Regions from separate parts of the Hoeflea sp. 108 genome, predicted to be linked through region 2. Evidence: riboswitches for the same ligand, from Rfam matches in the RefSeq annotation. Region 2 holds a riboswitch; each other region holds the start of a gene.
What was found. Region 2 has a riboswitch for cobalamin ahead of B015_RS0116255 ((2Fe-2S) ferredoxin domain-containing protein). Riboswitches for the same ligand answer to the same signal wherever they lie in the genome.

Region 1: it holds a riboswitch for cobalamin, as region 2 does, so the genes downstream of both, B015_RS0117830 (ABC transporter ATP-binding protein) here and B015_RS0116255 ((2Fe-2S) ferredoxin domain-containing protein) in region 2, are expected to answer to the same signal.
Region 3: it holds a riboswitch for cobalamin, as region 2 does, so the genes downstream of both, bluB (5,6-dimethylbenzimidazole synthase) here and B015_RS0116255 ((2Fe-2S) ferredoxin domain-containing protein) in region 2, are expected to answer to the same signal.
Region 4: it holds a riboswitch for cobalamin, as region 2 does, so the genes downstream of both, B015_RS0112385 (ribonucleoside-diphosphate reductase subunit alpha) here and B015_RS0116255 ((2Fe-2S) ferredoxin domain-containing protein) in region 2, are expected to answer to the same signal.

What each region holds. Positions count from the first base shown of each region.
Region 1 covers NZ_KB890024.1:3,574,571-3,582,207, reverse strand. Annotated here, with positions in the region: gene B015_RS0117835 (ABC transporter substrate-binding protein) at 1-526, opposite strand, end outside; gene B015_RS0117830 (ABC transporter ATP-binding protein) at 545-1,360, opposite strand; cobalamin riboswitch at 1,468-1,675, opposite strand; gene B015_RS0117825 (MFS transporter) at 1,708-2,874, opposite strand; gene B015_RS0117820 (LysR substrate-binding domain-containing protein) at 3,009-3,866, opposite strand; gene B015_RS0117815 (EamA family transporter) at 3,963-4,868, shown strand; gene B015_RS0117810 (membrane-bound PQQ-dependent dehydrogenase, glucose/quinate/shikimate family) at 4,917-7,379, opposite strand; gene B015_RS0117805 (MarR family transcriptional regulator) at 7,550-7,637, shown strand, end outside.
Region 2 covers NZ_KB890024.1:3,276,145-3,283,781, forward strand. Annotated here, with positions in the region: gene B015_RS0116235 (nucleoside hydrolase) at 1-236, shown strand, start outside; gene B015_RS0116245 (DMT family transporter) at 423-1,319, opposite strand; gene B015_RS0116250 (LysR family transcriptional regulator) at 1,492-2,382, shown strand; cobalamin riboswitch at 2,618-2,824, shown strand; gene B015_RS0116255 ((2Fe-2S) ferredoxin domain-containing protein) at 3,043-3,759, shown strand; gene B015_RS0116260 (ABC transporter substrate-binding protein) at 3,761-5,293, shown strand; gene nikB (nickel ABC transporter permease) at 5,297-6,259, shown strand; gene B015_RS31060 (dipeptide/oligopeptide/nickel ABC transporter permease/ATP-binding protein) at 6,252-7,637, shown strand, end outside.
Region 3 covers NZ_KB890024.1:3,837,094-3,844,730, forward strand. Annotated here, with positions in the region: gene B015_RS0119065 (KpsF/GutQ family sugar-phosphate isomerase) at 1-251, opposite strand, end outside; gene B015_RS0119070 (outer membrane beta-barrel protein) at 439-2,115, shown strand; gene bluB (5,6-dimethylbenzimidazole synthase) at 2,304-3,020, opposite strand; cobalamin riboswitch at 3,068-3,251, opposite strand; gene galU (UTP--glucose-1-phosphate uridylyltransferase GalU) at 3,319-4,206, opposite strand; gene B015_RS0119085 (lytic murein transglycosylase) at 4,456-5,682, shown strand; gene B015_RS0119090 (DUF459 domain-containing protein) at 5,771-6,949, shown strand; gene B015_RS0119095 (glutamate synthase subunit beta) at 7,016-7,637, opposite strand, start outside.
Region 4 covers NZ_KB890024.1:2,513,679-2,521,315, forward strand. Annotated here, with positions in the region: gene gyrA (DNA gyrase subunit A) at 1-134, opposite strand, end outside; gene B015_RS0112360 (MarC family protein) at 430-1,059, shown strand; gene B015_RS0112365 (ClbS/DfsB family four-helix bundle protein) at 1,124-1,672, opposite strand; gene B015_RS0112370 (hypothetical protein) at 1,935-2,540, shown strand; gene B015_RS0112375 (OsmC family protein) at 2,614-3,036, opposite strand; gene B015_RS0112380 (HNH endonuclease) at 3,147-4,046, opposite strand; cobalamin riboswitch at 4,454-4,664, shown strand; gene B015_RS0112385 (ribonucleoside-diphosphate reductase subunit alpha) at 4,771-7,637, shown strand, end outside.

The DNA.
Region 1 (7,637 bases), 300 kb from region 2:
CGGATACCAGCGCATCGGCCTTCTCGCGCACGCCGAAGATCGCGCCGAGATTGAGCAGGTCGGCATACATGTCCTGAAGCGATGACTTGTCCTTCTTCATGATGTGGATGCAGCTCTCGGTCAGCTCGTAGACCGCGATGTTGAAGGGCGCGAGCGTCTCGGGGGTCACGTCGCCGCCGACCTTCATGCCGTAGTTCCAGCCGGCGAAGAACAGATCGGTGTCGACGCCGAGCAGCACTTCCTTGGTGACGTATTTCGGCGCGAGCTCGGGCAGTTCGCCCACACCCTTGCGCAGGTTTTCGTCCAGCGTCTTCCAGCCCGATATGCCGGAATAGCCGACCATGCGGTCGGCGAGGCCGAGCGCCAGCATCATTTCGGTCAGGTTGACGTCGTGCGAGACGGCGCGCTTGGGCGCGGCTTCGAAGGTCACGTCGCGGTTGCAGCTCTTGACGGTGACGGGGAAGCCGCTGGCCATTGAGGAGGCGCAGGTGGCGAGCAGGGCGGCGGCGATGAGGGGCAGGCGCATTGGGGCTCCTTTGGTTTGTCAGCGTTCGAGATGGAAGGAAAAGCGCGGGCGGCCGGTGACGGGATGGTCGTCGAGGGTGGCGCCGACGGCAAAGCTCCGGCGGATGCGCTCGGGCGTCAGGATCTCGGCAGGTTTGCCGCAGGCGATCGCGCGGCCGCCATCCATCACCAGCACGCGGTCGGCATGGGCGGATGCGAGCGCCAGATCGTGCAGCGAGACGATGACGGTGCAGCCGAGATTGCCGAGCAGTTCCAGCACCTCGAGCTGGTGGCGGATGTCCAAATGGTTGGTCGGCTCGTCGAGGATCAGAAGATCGGGCCGCTGCACCAGCGCACGGGCAATCATGACGCGCTGCTTTTCGCCGCCGGACAGCGAGTTGAAATCGCGCGCAGCAAGGGCGGTCAGGCTGAGCAGGGCAAGAGCGGCCTCGACTTTTTCGTAGTCGTCACCGCTGGTGCCGAAGCCGGCCGCATGCGGTGTCAGGCCCAGCTCGACGATCTCGGCGACCGTCAGGCCGAAGTCGGAGGCGCTTTCCTGCAGCACGGTTGCGATGCGGCGGGCGCAATCGCGCGGCCTCATTTTCCAGATGTCGGCGCCGTCGAGCCGGACAGTGCCCGTAACCGGCCTGTGGTAGCGGTAGAGGCAGCGCAGCAGGCTCGACTTGCCGGCGCCATTGGGGCCGACGATGGCCAGCAACTCGCCAGGCGCGACCGACAGCGTCACCGGTTCGAGGATGGGCCTGGAAGCGCGCGGCCCCCAGCTTACGCCGTCGAGTTCGAGAAGTGCCGGGGTCGAGCCGACAAGGCGGCTAGCGGCGTGGACGCGATCGAGCATGCCCTGTCTCCGCGATCAGGCGGAGCAGGCAGAACGATCCGGTCAGCGCGCCGGTACCGAAAAGGGCAGTCGCAACCATCATCATCTCCGCGGCACACCCCGGCCGGTTGAGTTAATCGGATGATGGCAGGTCTCCTGGCTTGCGGGTGATCGCGCCTCGGAGCCTTCCCGGCCTGACGACCAGTGGCAGTTTTCCGAATTGCTATCCGCTCACAGTTGCGGGGGCAGCCACGGTTTCGCGTCGAGGACGTCTCACCGTGTTCCCATTTAACCTGCCGCCCGGAGACGGCAGGAACCATCATTGTCGTCGCTACAGCAGCGACGGGATGCTGACAATCGCTAAAGCGTCATGCCGCCTGCTGAATTGCGTCACGGCGCTCGATGGCGAAGGAAAATACGGCGACGCCGAAGGCGGAGAGCGCGATGGCGGCGCCGACGAGCGGCAGGTCGGCATAGCTTACGCCCATCGAAATTGCCGCACCGCCGACCCAGGCGCCGGCGGCATTGCCGGCATTGAAGGCGCCCTGGTTGAGGGTGGCGGCGAGGTTCGGCGCTTCGGATGCGGTTTCGACGACGCGCATCTGCATCGGCGGCACGATGACGAAGGTGATGACGCCCCACATGAAGACGAGCAGGATCGCCGCCGGCGCCGAAGTGCTGAGTTCGGCAAAGGCGACGTGGATCGCCGCCATCACCACCAGTGCGCCGATGGCCGTCGGCATCAGCTTCCAGTCGGCCAGCTTGCCGCCGATGATGTTGCCGATAGTCATGCCGCCGCCGAACAAAAGCAGGATCCAGGTGACTGATTCAACTGACAGACCGGTGACGTCGGTCAGGATCGGCTTGATGTAGGTGAAGACGGCAAACAGGCTGCCCGATGCCAAGGCCGAGATGATCATGGCGAGCCAGACCTGCAGCTTGCCCAGCACCTTGACCTCGCCCGCCACGCCGCCCTTGCCGGGAGGGGCGACACCGGCCGGCACCAGGAAGGCGATGGCCGCGACCGAGATCAGGCCGATGACGACGACGGCGTAGAAGGTCATGCGCCAGCCGAAGGCCTCGCCGAGCGCGGTGCCGCCGGGCACGCCCAAAATGTTGGCGAGCGTCAGGCCGGCGAACATCAGGGCGATGGCGCTGGCGCGCTTGTTGGCAGGCACAAGGCTTGCCGCCACGACCGAGCCGATGCCGAAGAAGGCACCGTGGCCAAGCGCGGTGATGACGCGCGCCGCCATCAGCGTCCAGTAGGTGGGAGCTACGGCGCAGAGCAGGTTGCCGAGCACGAACAGCATGGCAAGGCCGATCAGCACCGGCTTGCGCGGCAGTTTCGCCGTGCCGATGGCGATGATCGGGGCGCCGATGACGACGCCGAGCGCGTAGCCGGTGACCAGAAGGCCGGCGGCCGGGATCGATACGCCGAGGTCGGCTGCGACCTCGGGCAACAGCCCCATGATCACGAATTCGGTGGTGCCGATGCAAAAGGATGCAACGGCCAGAGCGAGGATCGGCAAGGGCATGGACGGACTCGGGGGAGCTGAAACGATTTAGGTCTACTTTTTCCTCATGCCGGCCACGGTGCAAGCGATGTTGGTGCATTGCAGCAATGCGTGCCGTGCATGGCAGCCATTCGGCGGCAGCAATCCGGCTTAGGTCAGGACTGTTGCGTCAGGTCGCGGCGAAGGAATTCGTAGAGCCGCTCGACGGCCGAATTGCCGGCCTGCGGGTTGCGCAGGATGCCGATCTCCATCTCCGGCAGGGGCGGCAGGCCTTCGGCTTCGCCGATGATGCGCAGGCTGGGCGGCACGCTGCGCTGGGCGAGGCCGGCGACTGCCAGTCCCGCCTGCACGACGGCGATCAGCCCAAGCAGGCTGGCGCTGGAATAGGTGCTGCGGAACGAGCGGTCGGCGGCACCCAGCACCTGCAGCACGATGCGTCGCGCCAAGCTGCCCGGCTCGAACAGGGCGACGGGCAGGGGATCAATCTCCCAGGCGACATGGTTGGGCGAGGCGACCCAGACCAGGCGCTCGCGCTGCAGCACCTCGATGGCCTGTTCGGGGCTGCGGGTGATGATGGCAAGGTCGAGCTTGCCGTCGGCGAAGGTCTTGATCAGCGAGGTCGACTGCTCGCAGACAAGTTCGACATTGACCAGCGGGTGGGCTGCGGCAAAGCGGGACAGCACCGGCGGCAGCAGGAAGGCGGCATAATCATCAGGCACGCCGAGCCGCACGCTGCCGGCTTCCTCGGGCCGGGTGACGCTGGCCCAGGCTTCGTCCGACAGTTTCAGCAGGCGGCGGGCATAGGCCAGCATCTCCTCGCCGATCGCATTGGTGGTCACCGCGCGCGGCCCGCGGACGAGCAGTTGCTTGCCGACGCTCTGCTCCAGCCGCTGCATCTGCATGCTGACCGCTGACTGGCTGCGGCCGACGCGCGCGGCGGCATTGGAAAAGCTGCCGCTGTCGGCAACGGCGACGAAGGTCCTGAGCAGGTCGAGGTCGAGCGGCATTGCCATGGCGGTATCAGCATTTCGAATAGGGTTCGCCAAATCTATTCGTTTGAATGAAATCGTCAATCAGGGCTTGTTTGGGTGTCGCCAAGGAAGATCAGCATGACCAACATCTCCCGCTTTCCCGCCCTCAACCTCACTGTCGCCATGGCGATTTCAGGCACTGTCGGCGCCTTCGTCACCGAGGCGGGCGTCGACCCGGTCACGACGGTCTTCTGGCGCTGCCTGTTCGGCTCGCTGTTTCTCGGCGCCTGGTGTTTTTTGCGCGGCTATCTGCCTGACAATTCGCTGTCCTGGAGTCGCCTGGCGCGCGCCGCGCTGTGCGGCGTCTGCATGGTGTTCAGCTGGACGGCCTTCTTCGCCGGCTTCGCCAAGACCTCGATTGCGGTGATGACCATCGTCTACCACATCCAGCCGTTCTTCGTGGTGCTGATCGGCGTGTTGTTCCTCAAGGAGCGCATCACCGCCGACCAGATCGCCTGGATGGCGGCTGCCTTCTTCGGTGTCGTGCTGGCCAGCGGCCTCGTCGTCTCGGACAATCCGGTCACGACGACCTGGATGATCGGCATCGCCATGGCGCTCGGCGGCGCCTTCCTCTACGCGGTCGTCACGATCCTGGCCAAGGGCCTGGGCGAGCAGCGGCCCGAGATCACGGTGCTGTGCCAGACGGTGGTCGGCGTGGTCATGCTCGCGCCCTTCGCCAATTTTGCCGGTGACATCGCGCCCGCCTCATGGGGCTGGCTTGTCGGCATCGGCGTGCTTCATACCGGCATCGCCTATGTGATGATGTTTTCGTCCTATCCCAGGCTTTCGACGCCAGTCATCGGCGTGCTCACCTTCGTCTATCCGGTCGTCGCCATCATCATCGACTGGGCGATCTACGACCATCCCATCGGCATCGCCCAGGGACTGGGCATGGTCCTGATCGCGGTCGCCACGCTCGGCGTGCGGCTCGGCTGGCGGTTGCCGGTGCGCCGGGGCGGCACGGCCTTCGCCAGCCAGAAATGAAAAAGGGGCGCCCTGAGGCGCCCCTTTCAATATCTATGCCCTGAGCAATCAGTTCTGCTTGGGCAGCCGGTAGGCGACGATGTAGTCGCCGCGGTCGGGCGACTGGCGCGCTCCGCCAGCGGAAATCACCACATATTGCGCTCCGCTCTCGTGCGAGACGAAGGTCATCGGGGTCGACTGCGCGCCAACAGGCATGCGGCCCTTCCACAGTTCCTTGCCGGTCTCCACGTCGAGCGCGCGCAGATAGTAGTCCTGCGTGCCGGCGTAGAAGACGACGCCGCCCGAAGTGGCGATGGGGCCGCCAAGCGTCGGCATGCCGATCGGGATCTGCAGGCCCATCTTCAAGCCGAGCGGACCGGTATCTTCAAGCGTGCCGGCCGGAACCTGCCAGGCGATCTGGCGGGTTTTCAGGTCGATGCCGGTGAAGGTGCCGTAAGGCGGCTGGTGGCAGGGAACGCCGAGCGGCGACATGAAGCCGTTCTTCATGGCGCCATAGGGCGTGCCCTTCTGCTGCGACAGGCCGTCATGGGCTGCCGAGCCGCCATAGTTGTCGGTCTCCTCGCGCGGCATCAGCTGGGCGAACTGCGGCATGCGGATGTCGTTGACGATCAACAGGCCACGCGCCTCGTCGATCGCCGCACTGCCCCAGTTCATGCCGCCGTAATAGCCGGGGAAGATGATCGAGCGTGTCAGGCCGGGAGGCGTGAACTCACCCTCGTAACGCATCTTCTTGAACTCGATGCGGCAGTAGAGCTGGTCGTAGGGCGTCGCACCCCACATCCTCGCCTCGGTGAAGGGCGCGGTGCCGATCTCGGGCATGCCTACCGAATAAGGCTGCGTCGGCGACAGGAAGTCCTCCGGCACGCCGCCGGTCTGCGGGACAGGGCGCTCCTCGACTTCGGCGATCGGCTTGCCGTCGCGGCGGTCGAGCATGAAGATCTGCCCGCGCTTGGTGATCTGGATCAGCGCCGGAACGGTGCCGCCCTTGCCATCGGGCACGTCGTAGAGTGCCGGCTGGGCAGGAACGTCGTAGTCCCAGATGTCGTGATGCACGGTCTGGAACTTCCAGCGCTCGCGGCCCGTGGCGATATCCAGCGCCACGACCGAGGCGGTGTAGTCCTCGGCTGCCTTGGAGCGATGCGCGCCAAAGAAGTCGGGCGTCGCGTTGCCGGTCGGCAGGTAGACGAGACCAAGGGCTTCGTCATAGGCCGGCGTCGACCAGACGTTGGGCGTGCCGCGCGTGTAGCTTTCGCCTTCCGGCGGCAGCTTGGTGATTGCGGGGTTGCCGAGATCCCAGGCCCAGACCAGCTCGCCGGTGCGGGCCGAGAAGGCGCGCACTGCGCCCGAGGGTTCGCCTGTCTCGACATTGTCCCACACCCAGCCGCCGACCATGATCAGGTCGCGCATGACGGTGGGCGCTGAGGTCTGGAAGTAGAAGCCGTCCTTGATCTCGCCCATGCCCTGCTTGAGATCGACGATGCCGCCGGTGCCGAAATCCTGGCACAGCTCGCCGGTCTTGGCGTCGAGCTGGATCAGGCGGGCGTCGATGGTGGTCATGACGATGCGGGCGGCACAGGCCTTGGCCTGGGCGACCGGCGTTGTCTGCGCGACCGGGCTTGCCGGCGCCAGCGGATCGGCGGGGGCAGCTGCATTGGCCGGCGCGGAGTTTCCGGCTTCAGCCGTTGCCGGACCCGGCTCGTAGTAGCTCACGCCGCGGCAGCGCTGCCACAGCGGCGACTTCGCCTTGGGATCGAACTTCCACTTCACGTCGCCCGTATCCGGGTTCAGCGCATGGACGATGTTGTTGGGCGAACAGGTGTAGAGCGTGTCGTCGACGAACAGCGGCGTGCTCTGGTCCTGCGCGCTGCCCTGAGGGGTGTCGCCCGAGCGGAAGGTCCAGGCGACCTCGAGCTTGTCGACGTTGTCGCGGTTGATCTGGTCGATCGGCGCATAGCGCGTGCCCGCCGGGGTGCGGCCGTAGTGGCGCCAGTCGGTGGCGCTTGCGGCGGCCGGGGGCACGGTCGGCTTGGGCTCGGCTGAAGCCAGTGCATTGCGGGTCACGCCATGCGGGGTAAAGCCATAGAAGGCAGTTGCCGCAAGTGCCGCGACCAAAAGGGCTGCGAGCGCGAAAGGACCAGCCTTACCGGGGCGGGGGGTGCCGACGCCAGTCGGGAAGAGGGGGGCGAGCAACAGCGCCGGGATGGCGATGACGGCGGGTGCCACCAGGCGCGGGATCAGCGGCCAGAATTCGAGACCGGATTCCCACAGCGCCCAGGCGACGGTCGCCAGGAAGACGAAGCCGTAGAGCCAGAGGCCTGCCTTGCGGCGCATGATGTAGAGGATGCCTGAAGCGATGACGCCGAGGCCGGCGAGCGCGTAATACCACGATCCACCCAGGCCGATCAGCTGGACACCGCCATAAACGAGCGGTGCCCCGATGATGACCATGAGCAGGCCGAATAGAACCAGAAGCCAGCTGCCGCCGCTCCCGCTTTTCTGTTGTTCTGCCATTTTGGTTACCTGCGAAGATTATCGGACGGTTCGACGCCGCCCGGATGGGTGACGTCGGCTGCGATTGCTCTTGCAGGTCTTGCGCGTACGTCTCCTCGCCCGGCCGTCGCGCTTTTTCTATCTTCAAGAATCTAATCGCATCCTAATAGATAATATGCTATCTTTCTCGAATGTCCAATGCCTCCGCCGCACGCGCCAATTTCGCCAAGAATGTCACATCGGTCGCCCGGCTGTGGCGGCGCGCGGCTGACCACGCGC
Region 2 (7,637 bases):
TCGACGCCTCCGTCTTCACCACCGAAAAAGCGGACATCCGCGTCGAAACCGCCGGCCGGTGGACAAAGGGCATGACCGTCTGCAACTTCGAGAAAATGGGCGGCATGCGCCATTTCGGCGGCACCGCCAGCGAGCAGGTCAACTTCCGCCACACGGTCGCGATGCAGCTCGACCATGCCAAATTCTGCGACCTGATCGTCGACGCGCTGGAGCGCCTCACCGCCCGCAAGTCATGACCGGTCCTCAGGGCGCGGGGCAGCTGGCAGGCCGGATGCGGTCCGGCAGCTTCAGGCGTTCAAGCTTCGGAAGCGGCCAGCTGGTGGCGGCCCCCTCGCCTCTGAAGGTCTGATGGCCGGCAGCCCGCGTCACCACCCGGAGCGACGAGGACGGCAACACGATCCGCGCCGCGGCAACGACCTGATTTATCCGCGCGAGGTCAGCCACACCCCCACCAGCGTCACAGCCAGCCCCAGAAACATGGCCGGGGTCAGCGGTTCTGCAAACAGCGCCCAGGCCCACAGCATCGTCACCGGCGGGCTCAGATATATGGCCGCGCTGACCTTCGCCACCGGGAACATGCGCAGCATGGTGTAATACACCGAATAGGCGGCAAAGGTAGAGATCAGCACGAGCCAGACCATGCCGATGGCGAACTCGCGCGTCATGGGCGGGGCGATCTCTCCTTGGGCGAGCGCGCAGATGCCGAACAGCACAGCGCCTGTCAGCGTGTGGATGCACAGGCTTTGGTGCACCGGCATGTTCAGCGTTTCGCGCCCCCTGCGCAGAACCGACGCAAAGGCGAACACCATCATCGAAGCGATGGTCAAGCCGTAGGCCCACAAGGGAGCGGTGCCGAAACTCAAGCTGTCGAAGGACACGATCAGCACGCCCGCAACGGCGATGGCGGTGCCCAGCCACTGCCGTCCGGTAAGCCGCTCGCCCAGGAGCGGTTGAGCCATGACCGTGATCGCCAAAGGCACGAGATCGGAGATCAGCGCGACCAGCCCGGTCGGCACGCGCTGCTCGATCGCCACCGCAAAACCGCCCAGATAGATGAAAACGGCCATGACGCCGAACCCGACCTGGGACATCACGGCGCGCAGACGCATCCTCGGCCCGAAAGCCAGGGCAAACGGCAGCAGCAACACCCCCGACAGCAGCGTGCGCCAGAACAGCAGCACGGCCACGCTCGCCTGTTCGCTGGCATAGCGGACGCCGACGAACCCCGAACTCCAGCCGATCACCAGCAGCGTTGCCATCAGGGGCCAGAGAAAGCGGGACCGTGTCGGGTCCGTGGAAGACAGGGAAAGATCGGTCATGGGAAGCCCAGATGGATATCATCCCGGGTTAGCCGTTCCCTTGATGGCGCGCACATGACAAATTTCGATCAGGCGATGACATTCATTGCCGAACGATAATCGTTTCTTGCAAAAATACCGTCCGAAGATGAATGTAATCCCCGTCAGAGGTGAATTGGCGTCGAGGCCCGGAATGAACGAGATCAATGCGAGGCGACTGGACATCGACGCGCTGCGCGCGCTTCGGGCGGTCAGGCTCCACGGCGGCGTCACCCGGGCTGCCGAGGCACTCGGCCTGACGCAATCGGCCGTGAGCCACAAGATCAAGCGCATGGAAACGAGCCTTGGCTGCCAGTTGCTGGACAGACGGCCCGGCGGCGGCATGTTTACCTCAGAAGGAACGGCGCTGCTCGACTACGCCGCAAAGATCCTCGACCTGCACGACGAGGCGCTGATCAGCTTCGCCAGGTCGGATCTGGCCGGTCGGATCCTGCTGGGTCTCACCGAGGACACCACATGCTCGGACCTGTCGCGCATCCTCGGGCGCTTCCGGCGCCAGCATCCCCATGTCGCGGTGAGAACGAAGGTTCGAATGAGCCTGGTTCTGCGCGCGATGCTCGAGCGCGGCGAGATGGATGTGGCCATCGTGCAGGTTTTCGCCCATGAGGTGCGCCCGACCGACCTGGTGCTGTTTCGCGAAAACCTGCACTGGGTCAAATCCCGCGAGCTGCTGCTGGATCCTGAAGGAGCGATCCCGTTCCTGTCCTTCGACGACGACTGTTTCTACCGACGCTGGGCAATCGACATTGGACAGGATGGCGGTGCGGAGCTGGAAACCGTGTTCGAATGCTCAAGCGCCGCAGGCATTGTCGCTGCGGTCAATGCCGGACTGGGCGTCGCACTCCTGAGTGACCGCCATCTGCGTCCGGACATGGAGATCCTCGACAACAGCCTTCCCGCGCCCCCACAGCTTGTCTACGTGGTGCGACGGGCGAAAAAGACGAGGAATCCCGCCCTCGAAAGCCTGATCTCCGAGATTGAGACCGAGGTCAGCCGCTATGGCAAACTGGCATTGGCAGGCTAGCCAATTCCTGTTCTCCGCCAGGAGGGTGAATGCTCTTGCTCGCGCCACAAACAGACGTCCGGCAGGTGCGGACAACAAGCTGCTGACGCTGACTATGCCGTGCGCAAGTCGAATGACGTCACACCAAGAAGAACAGCCAGCCATGGCATGTTCGTGCTCACAATATAGCTAATCTGCTTTTTTGGTCTTCCGCGAATTGGCTGACGAACGGGGATTGACTTGAAGGTCGATAGCGATAGGTTGCGCCCGTCAAGGTTCTGTCACGACGGCCTGCGCCAACGTGACAGCTAAGAGGGAATCCGGTGCGAAACCGGAGCTGACCCGCAACTGTAAGCGGCGAGTTGTTACGCCAACGACGTCACTGGCACTTCGGTGCTGGGAAGACAGGCGAAACAGCGATGAACCGCGAGCCAGGAGACCTGCCTGACTGCTTAGGTTCCGTGGTCGGGGTGTGCCACAGGAGCGCGCGCTGTCGCGGCTGCCTCCGGCATGTCTGCGCGGCCACGTTTCCATATCCCCGCTCGCATCAGGTCGGGGATTTTTTCGTTGGAAACAGATTTTCCTTTTTCGAACTCCAAACTCAAGCCGGGCAAAGTGGCGTCCGGGCGGGCCGTATTGCTGGTCGCAAAGTCGGCATTTGCAGCGGCTCCGCATGCCGAAATGCAACGCATGGCGGCAATGGCTGCATTGTTACAGGGGGTAGCTACGGCGGTTGCCTGCTATTCCGAGCAGGGTCAGCCCTCGCTGCGCGACGCGCTCCTGTCATTGCGCGGCGGGCCTTATGAAACCATCATCGTGGTGCCGCTGGTTCTTCCGCTGGAGCCAGGATTCCTCAACTGGATCACACGCTCGCTGAAGCGCTGGCAGTCCGAACATCCAGGTGGGTGGCCGCCGATCCGGATATCCCGCGATATCGCCCAGAGCCTCCATTTCGAGCCCTTGCTCGGGGCTCTCATCAACGGTGCTTCTGCCGAGCCTGCAATTCCAACCGACGATCCCGTCAAGCAGGAAGGATCGCTGGTGCCGGCGCAGAAGCGACGAGTCCTTGTCTGCGAAGGCGGCGCCTGCAACGCGGCCGGCGCACACGCGATTTGGGGCCACCTGCGCAACGTGCAGGAAAACCGCAAGCTGCGCACGACCGGCGACGGCACGATGACCGCCAAGGCGACATGCCTCGGGCCCTGCAATCTCGCGCCCGTGCTCCAGGTCTTTCCCGAAGGCACCTATTACGGCGGCGTCACCGAGACGGCGGTCGACCGTATCGTCGAGGAACACCTGCTCGGCGGCCGGGTCGTCGAAGATTTCGCCTACCAGCCGACGGGCCGCAAACAGCGGCTGCGTCTCGTGGCCAAGAATTCCACATCTACAGGAGAGTAAGATGAACTATCTTTCGCGGACCGCATTGGCCGCGCTTGCCGCCACCTGGTCGACCTTCGCCTTGCCTGCTTTCGCCCAGGAAGCGGCGCCTGCGGACGAGCAGGTCTTGCGGCTCGTTACGGCAAACATGCCGCGCTCGCTCGACCCCATCAACATCGATGCCCAGCGGATCATCAACAACGGCTTCGCCGAGCCGCTGGTTCATGCCACGCTCGACGGCGCCAACCTCATCCCGGCGCTCGCCAAAAGCTGGGAGCGGGTTGAACCGACCTTGTGGCGGATCGAGTTGCAGCCGAACGCCAGGTTCTGGAGCGGCGCGCCCGTCGATGCGGCGGCCGTCCAGGCATCCTTCGAGCGACACCAGGCCAAGAACACCCGCGCGGCCTCGATCCTGCGTGGCGCGACGTTCAAGGCCGTGGGTCCAACCACGCTTGAAATCCGCACCGAGAGGCCGGACCCGGCATTCCTGTTCAAGACGGTCACGATCGCTGTGCACAACGCCGCGCGCGCCGAAGAACTCGGCGATCGATACGCGCTGGAGGCCGACCTCTCCGGCTACTTCAAGCCTGCCGAGTTTGTCCCCGGCGAGCTCGTGGTGGCCAAGCCGTTCGAGGGCTACTGGGGCGAGCAGCCCAAGCTCCAGCGGCTCGAAGCCCGTTTCGTCGTCGATCCGCAGACCCGCTATCTGGCCATGCAGTCGGGCGAGGCCGACATGGATGCCAACGTCCAGTTCGAGCAGCGCCGCGCCTATGTCCGCTCCAAAGACTACAAGTTCCCTGTCGTCAACGCGAGCAACTGGAACATCTGGATGAACTACCGCAACCCTCTGCTTCAGGATGTGAAGCTGCGGGAAGCACTCAGCCTCGGCACCGATCGCAACGAGATCGTCGACGGCGTGATGGCGCCATTTGCGACGCACTCGACCGGGCACTTTCCCGCCGGCCTGCCCTACGCGATCGAGACGAAGCAGGTCACCGACCCTGACCGCGCAAGGGCGCTGCTGGACGAACTCGGCTGGAAGCCTGGCGCAGACGGCATCCGCGAGCGTGACGGCAAGAAGCTCGAATTCACCGTGTTGACCTATGGCTGGTGGCAGACCGTCGCCGTCGCTCTTGAGGCGCAGTGGCGCAAGATCGGCGTTTCCGCCAAGCTTCACGTGGTCGAGCCGACGGCCTCCAACCAGATCATGCTCGACGGGGCATTCGACATCGCAACCTACTGCTCGTGCGGCACAGCCACCGGCGACCTCAACGGCCAGCTCTCCAGCTTCTACCGTTCGGACGCCGTGCAGAACTGGCAGCGCTACGCGAACCCTGAGGTCGACGCGCTCATCGACCAGCTGCGCACGGAGGCCGACACCGACGCTCGTTTTGCCTTGGCAAGGCAGATTCAGGAAAAAGTGATGGCCGACACCGCGCTGATCTACGTCGCCAACGCCGAACTGATCGGCATCGCGCACAACAGGCGCGTCGCAGGCGTCGACGTCGAGCGTCCGCGCGACATCACGCCTTCGATGTATATCGCGGCGGAGTGACGAATGCTCGGCTACGCGCTCCGACGCGCCCTGGCCGGGCTTTCGGTCCTGTTCGGGATAACCGTGGTCGTCTTCCTGATGCTGCGGTTCATCCCGGGCGATCCAGCCACGGCGGTGCTGCTGACCATGGTCGAGCCCGGCCTCGATTCCGCACAGATCACCCAGCGCGATATCGATGAGCTGCGCGACCAGATGGGCCTGAACGCCCCTCTGCCGCAGCAATATGTGACGTGGCTCGGACGCGTGGCAACGGGCAATCTCGGAACCTCGCTGCGCAGTCGCCAGCCCATTGCCGACGAGCTGGCGGCTCGCCTTCCAGCAACGCTGAAACTCGGAGGTGCCGCACTTGTGGTGATGTTCGTCATCGCCATTCCAAGTGGAATCCTCGGCGGCCTCTATGCCGGGCGCACCACCGATCACGTGACCCGGGTGCTGAGCCTGGTCGGCGAGTCCCTGCCGAGTTTCTTTCTTGGGGTCCTGCTCATCTATCTCTTCGCCATCACGCTGGGCTGGCTGCCGGCCATGGGCGGCAGGCGGCCGGAAAGCATCATCCTGCCTGCCGTCACGCTCGGCGTCGGCATCGCCGCGGCGACCTCACGGCTTCTTCGCGCCAGCCTGCTCGACACCCTGTCGCAGCCCTACATGCTGATGGCCGAAGCAAAGGGCATGAAGCGGCGCACGTTGCTTTTCCGTCACGCCCTGCGGCCGGCGCTGATACCGGTGATCACCGCTGCCTCGCTTGTCGCCGGCGGCCTGCTCGGCGGCACCGCCGTGATCGAGACGGTCTTTGCCTGGCCCGGAGTCGGTCGATACATGGTCGAGGCGATCGGCGGCCGCGACTATCCCGTCATCCAGGGCTTCACGCTGCTGATGGCGAGCCTGTTCGTGATCATCAATTTCGCCGTTGACATTCTCTACCGCTTCATGGATCCGCGGGTCCGCATCGAAGAGCACGGCAATGTCTGACCGCGTTCTGCGTCGCTTTGCGAGCGGCCTGCGCCGCGACCCGGTCGGCATGCTTTTGCTGGCCATCGTCGTTGCAATGCTGGCCGCAGTGCTCGCCGCACCTCTCATCTCCGGCCTGAGCCCTGTCGACACCGACTTCAAGCGGGTCCTCGTGCCGCCGAATGCCGTCAACTGGCTCGGAACGGACGATTTCGGTCGCGACGTCTTCACGCGGCTTCTCCACGGCGGCCGCACCTCGCTGACGGTGGCGGCCATTGCCGTGCTGATTGTCATGTCGATCGGGGTCACTGTCGGCATCGTGGCCGGCTATTTCGGAGGCGTGGTCGACCTCGTCCTGACCAAGATCATCGATGTGCTGCTCGCCTTCCCACGGCTGGTGCTGGCGATCGCCGTCGCCGCGCTCATGGGCGGCGGCATGGTACCGCTCACCATCGCCATTTCGGTCGTCGCGTGGCCGGCCTATGCCCGCATCATCCGTGGCTTCACACTTCAGCTGGCGCAGGAGGGATATGTGTCGGCCGCACGATGCCTGGGAACACCGACCTGGAAAATCCTGACCGGCCACATCGCCCTGAACCTGACCGGGCCGATCCTCGTTCTGGCGATGCTCGACATCGGAAACCTGATCCTTGCGGTCTCCGCACTCTCGTTCCTCGGCCTCGGGGTGCCGCCTCCTGCGCCTGAATGGGGCGCCATGCTGAACGAGGGTCGTGGCAGCATGGAGATCGCGCCCTGGCTGGTGCTCGCACCGGGCATGGCAATCTTCATCGTCGTATTGGCTGCCAACTATTTCGGCGACATCGTGCGCGACAGCGTCGAGGGCCGCCCCGTCCATGGCCCGCGCAACTGGCTGCGTCTCCCGCGCTGGGGCGCCAGCCGTCCCCTGCATGCGCAGGCCATCGTCGCCTCATACGAGGCGTCCCCGGATGCGGCCTCCCCTGCCCTTGATCTGCAGGCTGTCCGGGTCGAGGTCGTCGACCCTCGGTCGCCTTATTTCGGCCGGCCCATCCTCAATGAGGTGAGCCTGCGTGTCGGGCGCGGCGAAAGCATCGGGCTGATCGGCGAAAGCGGCTCCGGCAAGAGCACGGTCGCTGCCCTGGCGCTCGGCCTGACAAGGCCCCCGCTGGGCCTTGTGAGCGGCCGTGCCGCCCTGTTTGGCCAGGATACGGCTCCCTGGTCCTGGGACGATTGGCAACAGGTGCGCGGGCGGATGGCCACGCTGGTCAACCAGGATCCTCTGGCCGCCCTCAACCCCGTGCTGCGCATCGGTGACCAGATCCGCGAGGTGATGCAGGTTCACCTTGCCCCCTCCCCAGCAGCGATCGAACACAGGCTGAGCGAGGTACTGGACGAGGTTCAGCTGCCCGCGCGCGTCCTA
Region 3 (7,637 bases), 560 kb from region 2:
GGCGTGCCGGTCGAGGCGAAGGTGGCGGCGATCTTCTTGCCGATATGTCCGCTCTTGCCGACGCCGGTGATGATGGCGCGGCCGTTGAGCTGGCCGAGCACCGACACGGCGCGCGCGAAAGGCTCACCCAGCGGGCCTTCGAGCGCCGCCACGAGTGCGGCGATACCGGCCTGCTCGGTGGTGATGGTACGAAGTGCCGAGGCGATCGACGCCTGCGGGTCCGGCTCTTTTTTCAGCGATCCAGCGTGCATGGCGCATGCGTTAGCGCGTCATACGCCGGCTGTCCATCAATATTGCCCCTCGGCCTCCCTTCCGGGCGGGCCAGTTCAACACTCCATTAACCATGGCCATTTACCAGTTGCTAAGCACGGCGCAGTTCGCGCCGGCGAAGCAGTGGGTACGATGGCACGGGTCAGGCCGGAGCATAGGGGGCACCTCTTGGGTGCGCGCATCTGCGCCTTGCTGGCAACGGCAAGTGTGGCAGCGGTGCTGTGCGCCGGGCCGGTCCACGCCCAGGATGCCGGGCTGCGCGGCGCGGTCACCGACGACCAGGGCAAGCCTCTGAAGCGCAAGCGTCCCGCTGACGCATCGCAGGACCAGGCAACGGACGCCGACACGCAGAACCAGGCCGAGGACTACCAGCCGGCCAGTCCCGGCGCGGTGCCCGACAAGCCGGCCAACGCCTCGGCCAGCCTGTTCAGTGAACCGCCAAATGCCGACGATGCCTTCGCCAACGACGCGGGCCCCTTGCAGGCGCTGCCGCCGACAACGGCACGCGACCGGGCCAAGGCGCGGCGCGAGCAGCTCGCCGGCCGGCAGCAGCCGGCGAACGCGCCGAAGAAGGCCCCTGCCCCCGAGCAGGATGAAACCACCACCGGCACCGTGCGCCAGCAGACGGTGGATTTCGAGGGCCGCGAGGACAACGGCCCCGAATCCGCGCGCCAGGCAGCGATCGAAGGCCGCAAGCCGCAGCCCGAGCTCAATCCCTACGACCCGACGGGCATCCGCTTCGGCACCTTCGTGCTCAAGCCAAGCCTGGAACAGGGCGTCACCGCGACCTCCAACGCCGATTCGAGTTCGGATGGAAAGTCGGCGATCCTGTCTGAAACCACGCTCCGCCTGAATGCGGCGTCCGACTGGGACAGCCATTCGGCCACCGTCGATGCCTATGGCAACTTCCGCAAGTCGGTGTCCGGGCAGGAGGTCAAGGACGTCACCGGCGGCATCGACGGCCGCCTCCAGCTCGATCTTGCCGAAGACATGCGCGCACTTGCCCGCCTCGGCTACAATGTCCGCCCGGAATCGGCGACCTCGCCCGTCGTCATCATCGGCACCGCCGAGCGCCCCACCCTGCAAACCTTCAGCGGCTCGCTCGGCCTGGAAAAGGATGTCGGCAAGTTGCGCTTCGGCATATCGGGCGAAGCCGTCAAGGAAAGCTATGGCGACGCCGCTCTGTCGGGTGGCGGCACGCTGTCGCAGAAGGACAGGAACTCGACCCTCTACAATGGCAGGCTGCGCATCGGCTACGAGGTGTCGCCGGCGCTGACCCCGTTCGGCGAAATCCAGTTCGGCCGTCGCATCTACGACCTGAGGTTCGACACCGCCGGCTTCGAGCGTTCGGCAAATCAGTTTGCCGCCCTTGCCGGCGTCGAGATCGACATGGGCGAGAAATTCGGCGGCGAGATTTCCGCCGGCTGGGTCGGCCAGACCTTTGACGACGACAGGCTGGGCAGCATCTCCGCCGCCTCCGTCGCCGCAGATCTCCGGTGGTCGCCGATGCGCGGCACCATCGTCACCCTCAACGGCACCACCTCGCTGGAAGGTTCGACGTCGGCAGGCGAAAGCGGCTCAGTACTCTATGCGGCGCGTCTCGGCGTCGAGCGCCAGATGCGCGCCAACCTCACCGGCTTCGCCGCCGCCGGCATCGGCTGGCGCGACTACGCCGGTTCGACCGACCATGATCTGTCCCTCAGTGCCGAGGCGGGCCTCACCTGGTGGCTCAACCGCTACACCGGCCTCACCGGACGCCTGCGCCACGAGACCTTCAGCAGCACGCTCTCCAACCGCGACAGCACCACCAACAGCGTCTTCGTCGGCGTGAAAGTTCAGCGCTAGGGTCTCAGCGTGCCGGCTTCGACTGGTGTCGCCTGCACATCCCGCAATTCGTCATCCTCGACGTAGCAAGTGGAGAGTGTCGCGGATCCATGCCGTGACCGGCAAAGTTGTCGGGACGGTCCAGAACGGCCGGAGCTGCGAGCCCCCAAAACGAGCACCCGGCAGCGCAAGAACGCCCGCCGCCCCGCTCATCCCAATCCTGCCACCGCCTCCTTCACCCCCTGCTCCCCCTCGCCGGCAAACACTTCGCTCATGACAAGCTCGGCCAACGGCAGCCGGTTGCCCCAGCCATGGCGCTCGAGATCTGGGCGCGCGGCGAATTCGCTGACGCGGCCAACGCAGAGATAGGCCACCGGCACGACATGTTCGGGGATCGCCAGCAATGCCTTCAGTGCGTCACGGTCGAGGATACTGACCCAGCCGATGCCGATGCCTTCGGCACGCGCCGCCAGCCAGAGGTTCTGCACCGCGCAAACAGTGCTGTAGAGATCCATTTCCGGATTGTGCCAGCGCCCCAGCGGCGAGTTGGCCGAGCGTGCCCGATCGCAGGTCACGACCAGGTTGAGCGGCGCCTCGCAGATGCCTTCGAGCTTGAGCTTGCGATAGAGTGCCTGCTTCTCCTCGACAATATGCGGCAGCTCCTGCCCGCGCGCCGCGAAAAACAGGTCGCGCACCAGCGCCCGGCGCTTGGCATCGCGGATGATGATGAAGTTCCATGGCTGCATGAAGCCGACCGATGGCGCGTGATGCGCCGCCATCAAAAGGCGCGCCATGACCACGTCGTCTATCGGATCGGGCAGGAAATGGCTGCGCACGTCGCGGCGGGTGAAGATGGCCTTGTAGACGGCGTCCTGCGCCGCGGCATCGAACGAGCCGCAGGCGGTTTGAACATGGGCGGCCGGCATCGCGTGTCCCCTTGCGATAGAAACGGCGTCCGCCCGCCTGTCCATGCGGTGGACCATCTCTGCCGGGCCGGTCTTCTGGCTTCGAGTTCATCCCGCTTTCAGCACCTTCCCATCCTGCCGGACAGTGGCTTTTGCCGATACGGTCCCTCTTACAGCGCTGGGCACGCCACGGAGTTTCACCGTGTTCCCGATTCTCCCGCATGAGCGGGCACCTGGCGGGAGTGTTCTACAGGCCTTGCGGGCCCTTGGCCACCGCGCCGCGCGCCCGAAAATGACGCGCGGGCGACATTGACGGGGCTCAGCGGCTGGGTTTCACCTCGCCCAGAAGCCCTTCGATCACTTCGGCCATGCGGCCGCTGATGTCAGAGCGCGCCAGGGCAAATGCCACATTGGCCTCGACAAAACCTTCCGGCGAGCCGCAGTCGAAGGTCCGGCCGCGATAGTGATAGCCATAAAAGGGCTGCGACTTCTCGAGCTTCAGCATGGCATCGGTCAGCTGGATCTCGTCGCCGGCGCCGCGCTCCTGCTTGGCAAGCAGTTCGAAGATCTGCGGCTGCAGGATGTAGCGGCCGTTGATGAACAGGTTCGACGGTGCCGTTCCCTGCTTCGGCTTCTCGACCATGCCGTCGATGGCAAAACCGGTATGAACGGCCTTTCCCTTGCCGACGATGCCATATTTGTGCGTCTCGGCCGGGTCGCATTCCTGCACGGCGATGATGTTGTTGCCGGTCTCGGCATAAAGCTCGACCATCTCGCGCATGCAGCTCTTTTCCGACTGCATGATCATGTCGGGAAGGAGAAGCGCGAAAGGCTCGTCGCCGACCAGTTCACGCGCGCACCATACAGCATGGCCGAGGCCGAGCGGCACCTGCTGGCGGGTGAACGACGTCTGGCCCGGGGCCGGCTGCAGCTTCTGCAGCCGCTCCAGCTGATCACTTTTGCCGCGCTGGGCAAGCGTATCGTAGAGCTCGAACTGGACGTCGAAGTGATCTTCGATGACCGCTTTGTTGCGGCCGGTGACGAAGATGAAGTGCTCGATGCCCGCCTCGCGGGCCTCGTCGACGACATACTGGATGACGGGACGGTCGACGACCGTCAGCATCTCCTTGGGGATAGACTTGGTGGCCGGCAGAAAGCGGGTGCCCAGGCCTGCGACGGGAAATACTGCCTTGCGAACTCTTTTCATTGCGCGGTCGTCCGAAAGAGAAAAATCGATATCAGGCACAACATTCTCATGCCTGAATTGAAGAATACTGAACGCGTTGGCACAATGGGGTGGCACGAGCAAGGCCGAGATCACGCGATCTTGATTGTGTTGGGCCTTCGGGGGACAATCCGACCCACGGCTTTTAGGTCCCCAGGGGGACTATGGTAAACTGATTGATAACCGGCATCGGCGATGAATCGACTTTCCGAACTCTTCCAGGAGGAAAGAATGCCCCTTCGCAAGACCGCCAGAAGCCTGGCAGGATTTGCCACGATCGCCGGCCTGTCGCTCGCGCTGCTGCTGCCTGCGGGCAAGGCTTCGGCCGAGGCCGGCTTCGAACGCTGGGTCGCTGGCTTCCGCGCCGTCGCCGCCGACAACGGCATTTCAGCGTCGACCTATAACCGTGCGTTCCGAGGCGTCACCTCGGCCGACCTGGAAGTGCTTGAAAAAGCGCGCTTCCAGCCCGAATTCACCGCACCCGTGTGGGACTATTTCGACAACCGCGTCCACGACCAGTCCATCGAGGTCGGCCGCGCCATGGCGCGCAAGTGGAAGCCGTGGCTCGACCGCATCGAGGCCAGCTACGGCGTCGACCGCTACGTGCTGCTCGCCATCTGGTCGATGGAATCGAACTACGGCGAGATTCTCAAGAACGACAAGGTGATGCGCAATGTCGTGCGCTCGCTGGCGACCCTTGCCTATGGCGACGAGCGCCGCTCGAAATATGCCCGCACCCAGTTGATCGCGGCGCTGAAGATCCTGCAGCGTGGCGACATTGACGAGAGCCATCTGATGGGCTCGTGGGCCGGCGCGATGGGCCACACCCAGTTCATCCCGACCAGCTACCAGGCCTACGCAGTCGACGCCGACGGCAACGGCAAGCGCGACATCTGGAACTCGGTGCCGGATGCGCTAGCCACCGCTGCCAATCTGCTCAAGAAGAACGGCTGGCAAGGCGGTAAGACCTGGGGCTACGAGGTCGTGCTGCCCGAGGGCCGAAAGTTCCCGTCGGGCTCGATGACGCTCGACAAGTGGGCGGAACTCGGCGTCGAGCGCGCCAACGGCAAGGCCTTTAAGCGCGGCTCCGATGTCGCCACCCTCAAGGTGCCCGACGGCCGCGGCGGTCCCGCCTTCCTGATGACCAAGAACTTCCAGGTCATCAAGCGCTACAACAACGCCGACAAATACGCGCTGGCCGTGGGCCTTCTTGCCGACGAAATCGCCGGCTATGGTGGTCTTGTCCAGGACTGGAAACGGCCCTTCACCAAGCTCAGCTTCGAAGAGAAGCAGGAGTTGCAGAAGCGCCTGTCGGCTCACGGCTATTATGACGGCAAGGCCGACGGCAAGATCGGCGAGGGCTCGCGCTCCGCAATCAAGGCGTTTCAGGCACAGCTGGGCTTGACGGAGGACGGCCATCCGAGCATGGAAGTGCTCAAATGGCTGCGAAAGAAATAGCCACCGGAGGTTGCGTTTGGCATCGTCGCGTCGCTCGAAAAAAGCCGTTCTGCGCCTGACGATGCCACTGCTTGCGGTGGCGGTCGCCATGACCGCCATCCCTGTCGCAGCCCCTACCCCCGCCTTCGCACAGGACGGCATCTTGCGGCGCTGGTCGCTGCGCGACCTGTTCATGCCGCGCCGTGAGCCGCGCGTCGATCCCTACATCTTCGAAGAGCCTCAGGCCGCGCCGCCCAAGAAGGTCCGCAAAGCGCCGCGCAAGCCCCAGGAAGGGCTTGCCGGTGCGCCGGCCAAGCCGGCACAGCCGGCTGTGCCTGTCGTCGAGAAGGCGGCGGACGCCCGCACCATCCTCGTCATCGGCGATTTTCTCGGCGCCGGCATCGCCGAGGGCCTGACCACCGTTTTTGGCGAGAACGCCAAGGTCCGCGTCATCGACAAGACGAGCGGTTCGTCGGGTCTGGTGCGTGACGACTATTACAACTGGCCCGAGCAGGCGAAGATACTGATCGAGCAGGAGAAGCCTGCCGTCGTTGTGGTCATGCTCGGCTCCAACGACCGTCAGCAGATGCGTGTCGGCGACAACAGAGAACCGCCGATGAGCACCGCCTGGATGAAGGAGTACACCAGCCGCGCCGAGACGCTGGCCAAGGCGCTGTCCGACACCAAGGTGCCCTTCCTCTGGGTCGGCATGCCTGCCTTCAAATCGTCCAAGATGAGCACCGACATGCTCGCCTTCAACGACGTCTACCGCGCCGCGACAGAAGCCGCGAACAGCGAATTCGTCGATGTCTGGGACGGCTTCGTCGATGAAAGCGGTGCCTTCGTCACTTCCGGCCCCGACATGAACGGCCAGCCCGTGCGCCTGCGCTCCGACGACGGCATCAACGTCACCAAGGCGGGCAAGCGCAAGCTCGCCTTCTATGCCGAAAAGCCGCTGGATAAGATCCTCGGCATCACCCCAGGCATCAATGAAGCCGTTGTGCCGGCCGGCCTGCCCCAGGCATCGCCAGGCGAGCTCAAGGTGCCTGAAAACATCGACCGCACCGTACCCGTCTCGCTCGGCGATCCAGAGCTCGATGGTGGTACCGAACTGATGGGCGCGCAGGCCGCGACCGTCAAAAGCGAGCCCAACTCGCCCGGCGAAAAGCTCGTCATCGAAGGCATCGCGCCGAAGGCTCCGGTCGGCCGCATCGACGATTTCTCCTGGCCGCCCAAGAAGGTGCCGGCTTCAGCGAGCACCGAGACCACCACCGCCATCAAGCGATAGCCGAAAATCCCTCGGAGACGAAAAAGGCGCCTTTCGGCGCCTTTTGTGTTTGGAGATTGTCGCGGTTCAGCGCGGCAGCACCGTTGAGCCCATCAGGGCTTCGTCGATGGCGTGGGCTGCCTGGCGGCCTTCGCGGATCGCCCAGACCACCAGCGACTGGCCGCGGCGCACGTCGCCGGCGACATAGAGCTTGTCGATGTTGGTCTTGTAGTCGCGGTCATTGGCCACGACGTTGGACGAGCGGCGGCTGTCGGTTTTGATCTCGAGCTTGCCGTCGAGTTCCTTCACCACGCCGCCTGATATCGGGCCGGCAAAGCCGATGGCGATGAAGGCGAGATCGGCGCGGATGACAAAATCCGTTCCGGGGATCGGCTTGCGCTTCTCATCGACCTCGCAGCACTTCACGCCGGTCAGCTGGCCGTCTTCGCCGATGAACTCGAGCGTCGCCACCTGAAACTCGCGCTGCGCGCCCTCTGCCTGCGACGACGAGGTGCGCATCTTGGTCGCCCAGTAGGGCCACACGGACAGCTTGTGCTCCTTTTCCGGCGGCTGCGGGCGGATGTCGAGCTGAGTGACGCGCACAGCACCCTGGCGGAACGCCGTGCCAACGCAGTCGGACGCCGTGTCGCCGCCGCCGACGACCACGACATGCAGGCCACCGGCAACGATGGGTTCGGACGGCCAGGCG
Region 4 (7,637 bases), 760 kb from region 2:
ACGTCGGGCAGCGCACGGCTCACGATCACGCTCATGGCGTAATCGAGGTAGGAGCGCTGCATCTCCTCGATGATGGAAATTGGCTCGATGCCGGAGGGACCGTCAGGTCCACGCGGTGATTTCTGGTCGGTCAACTTTGATCACGCATGTTGGGAATCATTTACCCCTTATATAGGATCGCGCCCGTGAAGACCAACTTCGGCGGCGCTTTTCCAACGCTGATTTTGCACGTCATTTCAAATGGATAGCTTAGGCTTCCAACATTGCGGCGACATGTCCGTCATATTCTCGCCGCCATTGTGCCCGGTTGCCACGAGATGCCGTTGGGGAAGCTGGCAAAACCGGCAAAAATGGCCGCTGCATGACCGATTTTGGCACTGGCGCGGCAACTGCGGCCGGGTTAGCCTGCGTGCGACGGGGAGGTGCCGAATGACGCTTTTCGACACTGTTTTCAATGCCTTCGTGACAATCCTCGTGACCATCGACCCCCCGGGTCTGGCGCCGCTCTTCCTGGCGGTGACACGCGGCATGAACCGCGAGCAGCGCGTTCAGGTGTCAATCCGCGCCAGCGTCATTGCCTTCGCCGTGCTCGCCCTGTTCGCCATTGCCGGCGCCGCCATCCTCAAGGTTTTCGGCATCACCCTGCCCGCCTTCCGCGTCGCGGGCGGCTTCCTGCTGTTCTTCATCGCCTTCGAAATGGTCTTCGAAAAGCGGCAGGACCGAAAGGAGAAGATTTCGGATGTCGCCATCACCCGCGACCACATCCACAACATCGCCGCCTTCCCGCTCGCCATCCCGCTGATCGCCGGTCCGGGCGCGATTTCGGCCACCGTGCTGCTGTCGGGCTCCTTCAGCGGCTGGACCGGCCAGCTGGCGCTGGTCCTCATCATCCTCGCCTGCCTGGCTCTGACCTATCTGGTCTTCATCCTTGCGGAGCGCATCGACCGCTTCCTCGGCCAGACTGGCCGCTCGATCCTGACGCGACTGCTCGGCGTCATCCTTGCAGCCCTTGCCGTCCAGTTCGTCGCCGACGGCATCAAGGAACTGGTGGCGATGTAGACCCTGGCTGCACGACGGGCCGCGATGCCCTGCGCCGTTTTCTTGAGCAGCAGGCTAGCCCAGGTCAGACCGCGACCGCAGCGCGTTTCAGCGCGGCGATGTCAGGCTTCACCCTCGCCTTTTGCCATTTGCGCAGGCGGCCACGTGCATTGGCATAGGGCGACGAGGTGTTGAACTGGATCATCCGACCCATCGTGTATTTTTCATACCAGGGTGCGCCATAAAGCTCGGCATCCGAATATTCTTCGACCAGCGCCACGATCCGCATCTTCGCATCCGCCAGGCGCTCAAGCAGGGCCGACCAAGTCAGTCCCGCATGGTCTGCATAGAATTTCCCGGCAAGCCTGCCGAGTTCGTTCCACTTGAAGCTTGTGTCGGGGAAATCGACAGCGAGGCCGGCGCGGCGGCGTTCATGCCATTTCAGCACCAACTCGTTCCAGCCGATCAGATAGGCGACGAGGTCGCGCACGCTCATGATGGTGCCCTTCGCATGACCTTCCAGCGAAACCTCGCCGGCCAGCGCTTCCGGCACCGTTGCCAGGTCGCGCCACAACTTGCCGAAGCTGCTGTCGATCGCCTCAAGCAACTCGGCCTTGTTATCTGGAACACTCATCTTTCAACTTTGCCTGCCCGCGCGATTCGAAGTTGCCGTCCAAGACATACCACCTGCTGCATCGCCCTTGGCCGACCGCAAGCTTTAGCACTTGCGCGCTGGCGCAGACTGATGGTCCGCGAAGTGTGCCGGCGGCTGGAGCGCCGCCAGCTGACGAGCCGTGGCCATTCGAAGCGTTCGAAGCCGAGAAGCATGCTATCCGAAAATCGATTCCGATTTTCGGATCTATGGGCTAGGTCATCGGCTCAAAGGATCCGCTGCCATGAAACACCCAGAAGCTCCCGACCACGATGCCTGGTGCACCTGGCATCCCCGAGAGCTGGCGGCGCGGCTGACCGGGGTCGACAGGCCCTGGTGCGTGGTCGGCGGCTGGGCCCTCGACCTCTGGCACGGACACCAGACCCGCGATCACGAGGATCTCGAATTCACCGTCCTGCGCGAGGACTTGCCGATCTTTCGCAGCGCGCTGAAGGGCGTCGCCTTTTTCACCGCTGGCGGCGGCATTGTCGAATACCTGCCCGAAGGCAGCACCATCCCGGCGTCGATTTCGCAGGTGTGGTGCCTGGACGTTGCCGATAACTGCTGGCGCGTCGACATGATGGTCGAACCGGGCACGCCGGAAAGCTGGGTCTGCAAGCGCAACCAGTCGATTGTCCGCCCCCGCGCCGAGATGGTCGGCGTCACCGACACCGGCATCCCCTATCTCAAGGCTGCGGCGATCCTCTTGCTCAAGGCCAAGCACCAGCGTGACAAGGATGAGTTCGACTTCCGTACCGCCTTGCCAAAACTGGAGAAGGCCGAACGCGACTGGCTGGGAGCCAGCCTCGGGGCAACGCACCCCGGTCATGACTGGATAAAGCTGCTCTAGACAGGCACCGGCCGGGTCTGATCAAGCTGCGCCCGAAACGCCACGGCCCGGCCGCGATCCATCCGGCAATCGCTCAGTTCGAGGTGTCGATGACCTCGAAATCATGGGTGATTTCGGCCGTCTTGGCCATCATCGCCGAAGCCGAGCAGTACTTCTCGACCGACAGCTCGATGGCGCGCTTGACCTTGTCGGACGACAGCTTCTTGCCCTTGACGATGTAGTGCATGTGGATCTTGGTGAAGACCTTGGGCTCGGTCTCGGCGCGGTCGGCATCCATTTCCACCACCACGTCCTCGACCGCCTCGCGGCCTTTTTCAAGGATATGGACGACGTCATAGGCCGAGCAGCCGCCAGTGCCGAGCAGCACCAGTTCCATCGGGCTCGGGCCCGGCGTCCGGCCTTCCGCGCCATGCGAGGTGCCGAGAACCAGCTTATGTCCGCTGCCGGACTCGCCAACGAAGGTGCGATCCTCGACCCATTTCACACGTGCTTTCACGAAGACGTCCTTCCCAATCAAAAAATGCCAGCAGGCAACAACCGCAGACTCTATCGTCAGCTAGCGCGGCGGATATCGATGCGCAAGGCACAGAGCGGTTACTCGTACGCTCAGTGCTTGAAGCAGTTTTCTCTGTGCCATCGCAGAAAGTGCGGATGAGGCCGATCCGACCCGCGCGTCGGCACAAGCGCTCGCCCGGTACGATTGATAATCCCGCGAATGCCATCGGCGTCGTTCGCTTGTCGGGAAATCAGGATCTCAAGCTCATCCGACAGGCTGATGAGCCCTCTGTCAAACATCCAGTGCGCAGTGCCGGATAGCGCAATGCCATTGCTCACGACATCGGGACCGCTGGCTTCCACCGGTCGGATATGCGCAGCTTCGACCTCAGCGCGTCCCCCGCCGTTGATGAGTTTTAGTCCGGTGACCGCACAGCGCTCGTCATAGGCGCGCAACACCACCTGCCGGAAAACGCGATCGCGCACGATGCGCGAACTGAGAAATGACGTCCGCTCCCGGGCTTCTTCGAAAACGAACGGCGTCTGCTCCTCCGCGAAGCCGTCGACAGACAATTCGGGGTCATTGCGCGGAAGTAGTGGCTCCGCCTGATCCAATCCGAGGCTGACGATCCGACCGAAGTCGCTCGGTGACAGTGCTCGAACAGCAGATTGCGCTCGCCCCGAGATAGCGCCGGCATCGTTCAAGAGACCGCGCTCAATCACGCCCGCGTCATTGGAGAACGGCACCGGTCTCGCGAAATCGAGATAGCTGCCAGGCTCGATGATCGCCAAGAACATACCTGGAACACTTGGATCGTTTATGACCTGCTGGACCCTGGCAACAGCAAAATACCCTTTGGTGTCAGCCACCTTGCGAGGTTCATAATAAATGATCCAGTCACCGACGCAGGCTTGAACTCTGCCGAAGTACTGCGAAGGAAATTGATAGCGCTCCGCCGGACTATCGTCGTAGATCGAATCCGACCTGTGAATGAAGACCCCATACCCCATAGGCCTTCCGTAGCGCGAACATCCGGGAATTGCGATCTGAAAATCTTCGAATTGTCGCAGGTTTTCTCAAAGATCAGCCAGAGGGGCATCTCGATTTCGCCGCTCGGAACTACCCGATAACAGGCGCATCGGGGCCCTGCAGCGAGGTCAACGCATAGGGGCGTCGTGCATGCCTTTCGCTGCAGCCTCTTCACAACACCCCAAACATCACAGATGACAGCGCCGATTCATGGCTCCTGTTCAACAGAGTAGCCGGGCAAGCGATCGACAAAGAGGTCGCGCCAGTTGCCCCGTGGGGGCCTGCTTGTCCAGCTCAATGGACGTTTCTCGGTCCAGATGGACATTGCGTTGAGCATCATCCACGAATTCCTCAGCACCCACATATTGACCATCCCCGTTATTTCACCACTAAATATACAAGTCGTGGTTCTTCCGAGTCGATTTCGGCCCGGGAGCTAAGAGGGAAGTCGGTGCCTCGAAAGGGAATGCCGACGCTGCCCCCGCAACTGTAAGCAGTGAGCTTGCGTCGAATAACGCCACTGATGCGATCGCATCGGGAAGGCCGACGTAAGTAATGACCTGCGAGCCAGGAGACCTGCCGTGACGGATTGATCGAACCTCGGGCGGGGTGTCCCGGCGGTGCGCTTGCAGTCGCATGGCCGATGGCATTTTGCGTCCAGCAGCGTTCCCGGCAAGCCCCGTCCGCAACGCCACGGGGATAGAGATGCCGGCGACTTCGACACAGACCTCCAACGGGATCGCTGCGATCCCTGTTTCCAATCCTAGAAAAGACACGACGGTGGCAGAACCTGCCTATCGCGTCATCCGCCGCAATGGCGGAGTCACGCCCTTCGATCCGACCAAGATCACCGTGGCGCTGACCAAGGCCTTTCTTGCAGTCGAAGGCTCGGTTGCCGCCGGATCGCGCCGTGTCCATGACGTGGTAGAGGAACTCACCGAGCAGGTGTCGACTGCGCTGGCGCGCCGGGTCGGCGAAGGCCGCACCATCCACATCGAGGACTTGCAGGATCAGGTAGAGCTCGCATTGATGCGCGGCGGTCATCACAAGGTGGCCCGCGCCTATGTGCTCTATCGAGAAGAGCGCGCCAAGGAGCGGCAGGCCGAGAAGGAGATCGCGGCGCTGCCCTCTCCCTCGCTTCAGGTCCGGCTCGACGACGGAACTCTTACCCCGCTCGACGATATCAGGCTGTCGCACATCGTCGAGGACGCCTGCCAGGGACTGGAGGCGGTAGCGGCAGCGCCCATTCTCACCGAGGCTCGGCGCAATCTCTATGATGGCATCACGCTGGACGAACTGTCGCTGGCACCGATCCTCGCAGCGCGCACTCTGGTCGAGCAGGAACCGAACTACGCCTTCGTCTCGGCGCGGCTGCTGCTGGATCGCCTGCGGCGCGAGGCGCTGAGCTTCGTGTCCGGCCGCCCCGAGCAGGCTACGCAGGACCAGATGGCCGAGCGCTATCCCTCCTACTTCGGTGAGTTCGTGGCCGCCGGCATCGAGGCCCATCTGATCGACCCTGAGCTCGGCCGTTTCGATCTCGTCCGGCTGGGCGCAGCCCTCAAGCCCGAGCGTGACCTGCTGTTCCAGTACCTGGGCCTGCAGACGCTTTACGACCGCTACTTCCTGTACACCAGGGGCAAGCGTATCGAGCTGCCGCAGGCTTTCTTCATGCGCGTCGCCATGGGGCTGGCGATCAGGGAGATCGACCGCGATGCCAAGGCAATCGAATTCTACGACCTTCTGTCCTCCTTTGACTTCATGGCCTCGACCCCTACCCTGTTCAACTCGGGCACGCTCAGGCCTCAGCTGTCGTCCTGCTTCCTCACCACCATCGGCGACGATCTCGACGCGATTTTCAAGGGCATCAAGGACAACGCCCTGCTCGCCAAATATTCCGGCGGACTCGGCAATGACTGGACCCCGGTGCGCGGCCTCGGCGCCCACATCAAAGGCACCAATGGCGAGAGCCAGGGCGTCGTGCCCTTCCTCAAGGTTGCCAACGACACGGCCATCGCCGTCAACCAGGGCGGCAAGCGCAAGGGTGCGGTCTGCGCCTATCTGGAGACCTGGCACATCGACATCGAGGAGTTCCTCGACCTCAGGAAGAACACAGGCGACGACCGTCGCCGCACCCATGACATGAACACCGCCAACTGGGTGCCCGACCTGTTCATGGAGCGCGTCGAGGCGGATGCGGAATGGACGCTGTTCTCGCCGGACGAGACCGCCGACCTGCACGACCTCTACGGCAAACCGTTCCGCACGGCCTACGAAGCCTATGAGGCCAAGGCGGCAAGCGGCGGCATCAAGGTTCACCGCAAGGTTCGTGCCGTCGATCTGTGGCGCAGGATCCTGACCATGCTGTTCGAGACAGGGCATCCCTGGGTGACGTTCAAGGATCCCTGCAACATCCGCTCGCCACAGGGCCATGTCGGCGTGGTGCATTCGTCGAACCTCTGCACCGAAATCACGCTCAACACGTCGAAGGACGAGGTCGCGGTCTGCAATCTCGGCTCGGTCAACCTCGCCAACCACGTGACAGACAAGGGCCTTGACCTCGAACGCCTGGCCAAGACCGTCAGCACGGCCATGCGCATGCTCGACAATGTCATCGACATCAACTTCTACACCATCCCCGAGGCGCGCCGCTCGAACCTCCGGCATCGCCCCGTGGGCCTCGGCCTGATGGGCTTCCAGGATGCCTTGCAGGCGCTGCGCATCCCATACGCTTCCAATGCTGCCATCGCCTTCGCCGACCAGAGCATGGAAGCGATCAGCTACCACGCCATCTCGGCCTCGGTGGATCTTGCCGCCGAGCGAGGCAGCTATCCGACTTTCGAAGGTTCGCTGTGGTCGAAGGGCATCCTGCCCGTCGATTCCATCCGTCTGCTGGAGGAGGCACGCCCAAGCGTGGAGATGGATGCATCCTGCACACTCGACTGGGAGGCCCTGCGCAAGCGCGTCAAGAAGACCGGGATGCGCAACTCGAACACCATGGCGATCGCGCCGACTGCGACGATCTCCAACATCTGTGGCGTGTCGCAGTCGATCGAGCCGGGTTACCAGAACCTGTTCGTCAAATCGAACATGTCCGGTGACTTCACCGTCGTGAACGCCCAGCTCGTCCACGACCTCAAGGTCCGAGGTCTGTGGGACGAAGTCATGGTGTCCGATCTCAAATATTTTGACGGCTCGGTCGGCCAGATCGACCGCGTGCCCGACGATCTCAAGGCACTTTATGCCACCGCCTTCGAGATCGAGCCAAGCTGGTTGATCGAGGCAGCCTCCCGCCGCCAGAAGTGGATCGACCAGGCTCAGTCGCTGAACCTCTACATCGCCAATCCCAGCGGCAAGAAGCTTGATGATCTCTATCGCCTGGCTTGGCGCAAGGGGCTGAAGACGACCTACTATCTGCGTTCGCGTTCGGCCACGCATGTCGAGAAGTCGACGCTCAAGGGCACCGACGGCAAGCTCAATGCCGTCTCGGCCAGCGTCGCTGCCACGCCTATCGAGATCGATACGAATGCGGCTTGGGGCAAGGCCTGCCCAATCGACGACCCCACCTGCGAAGC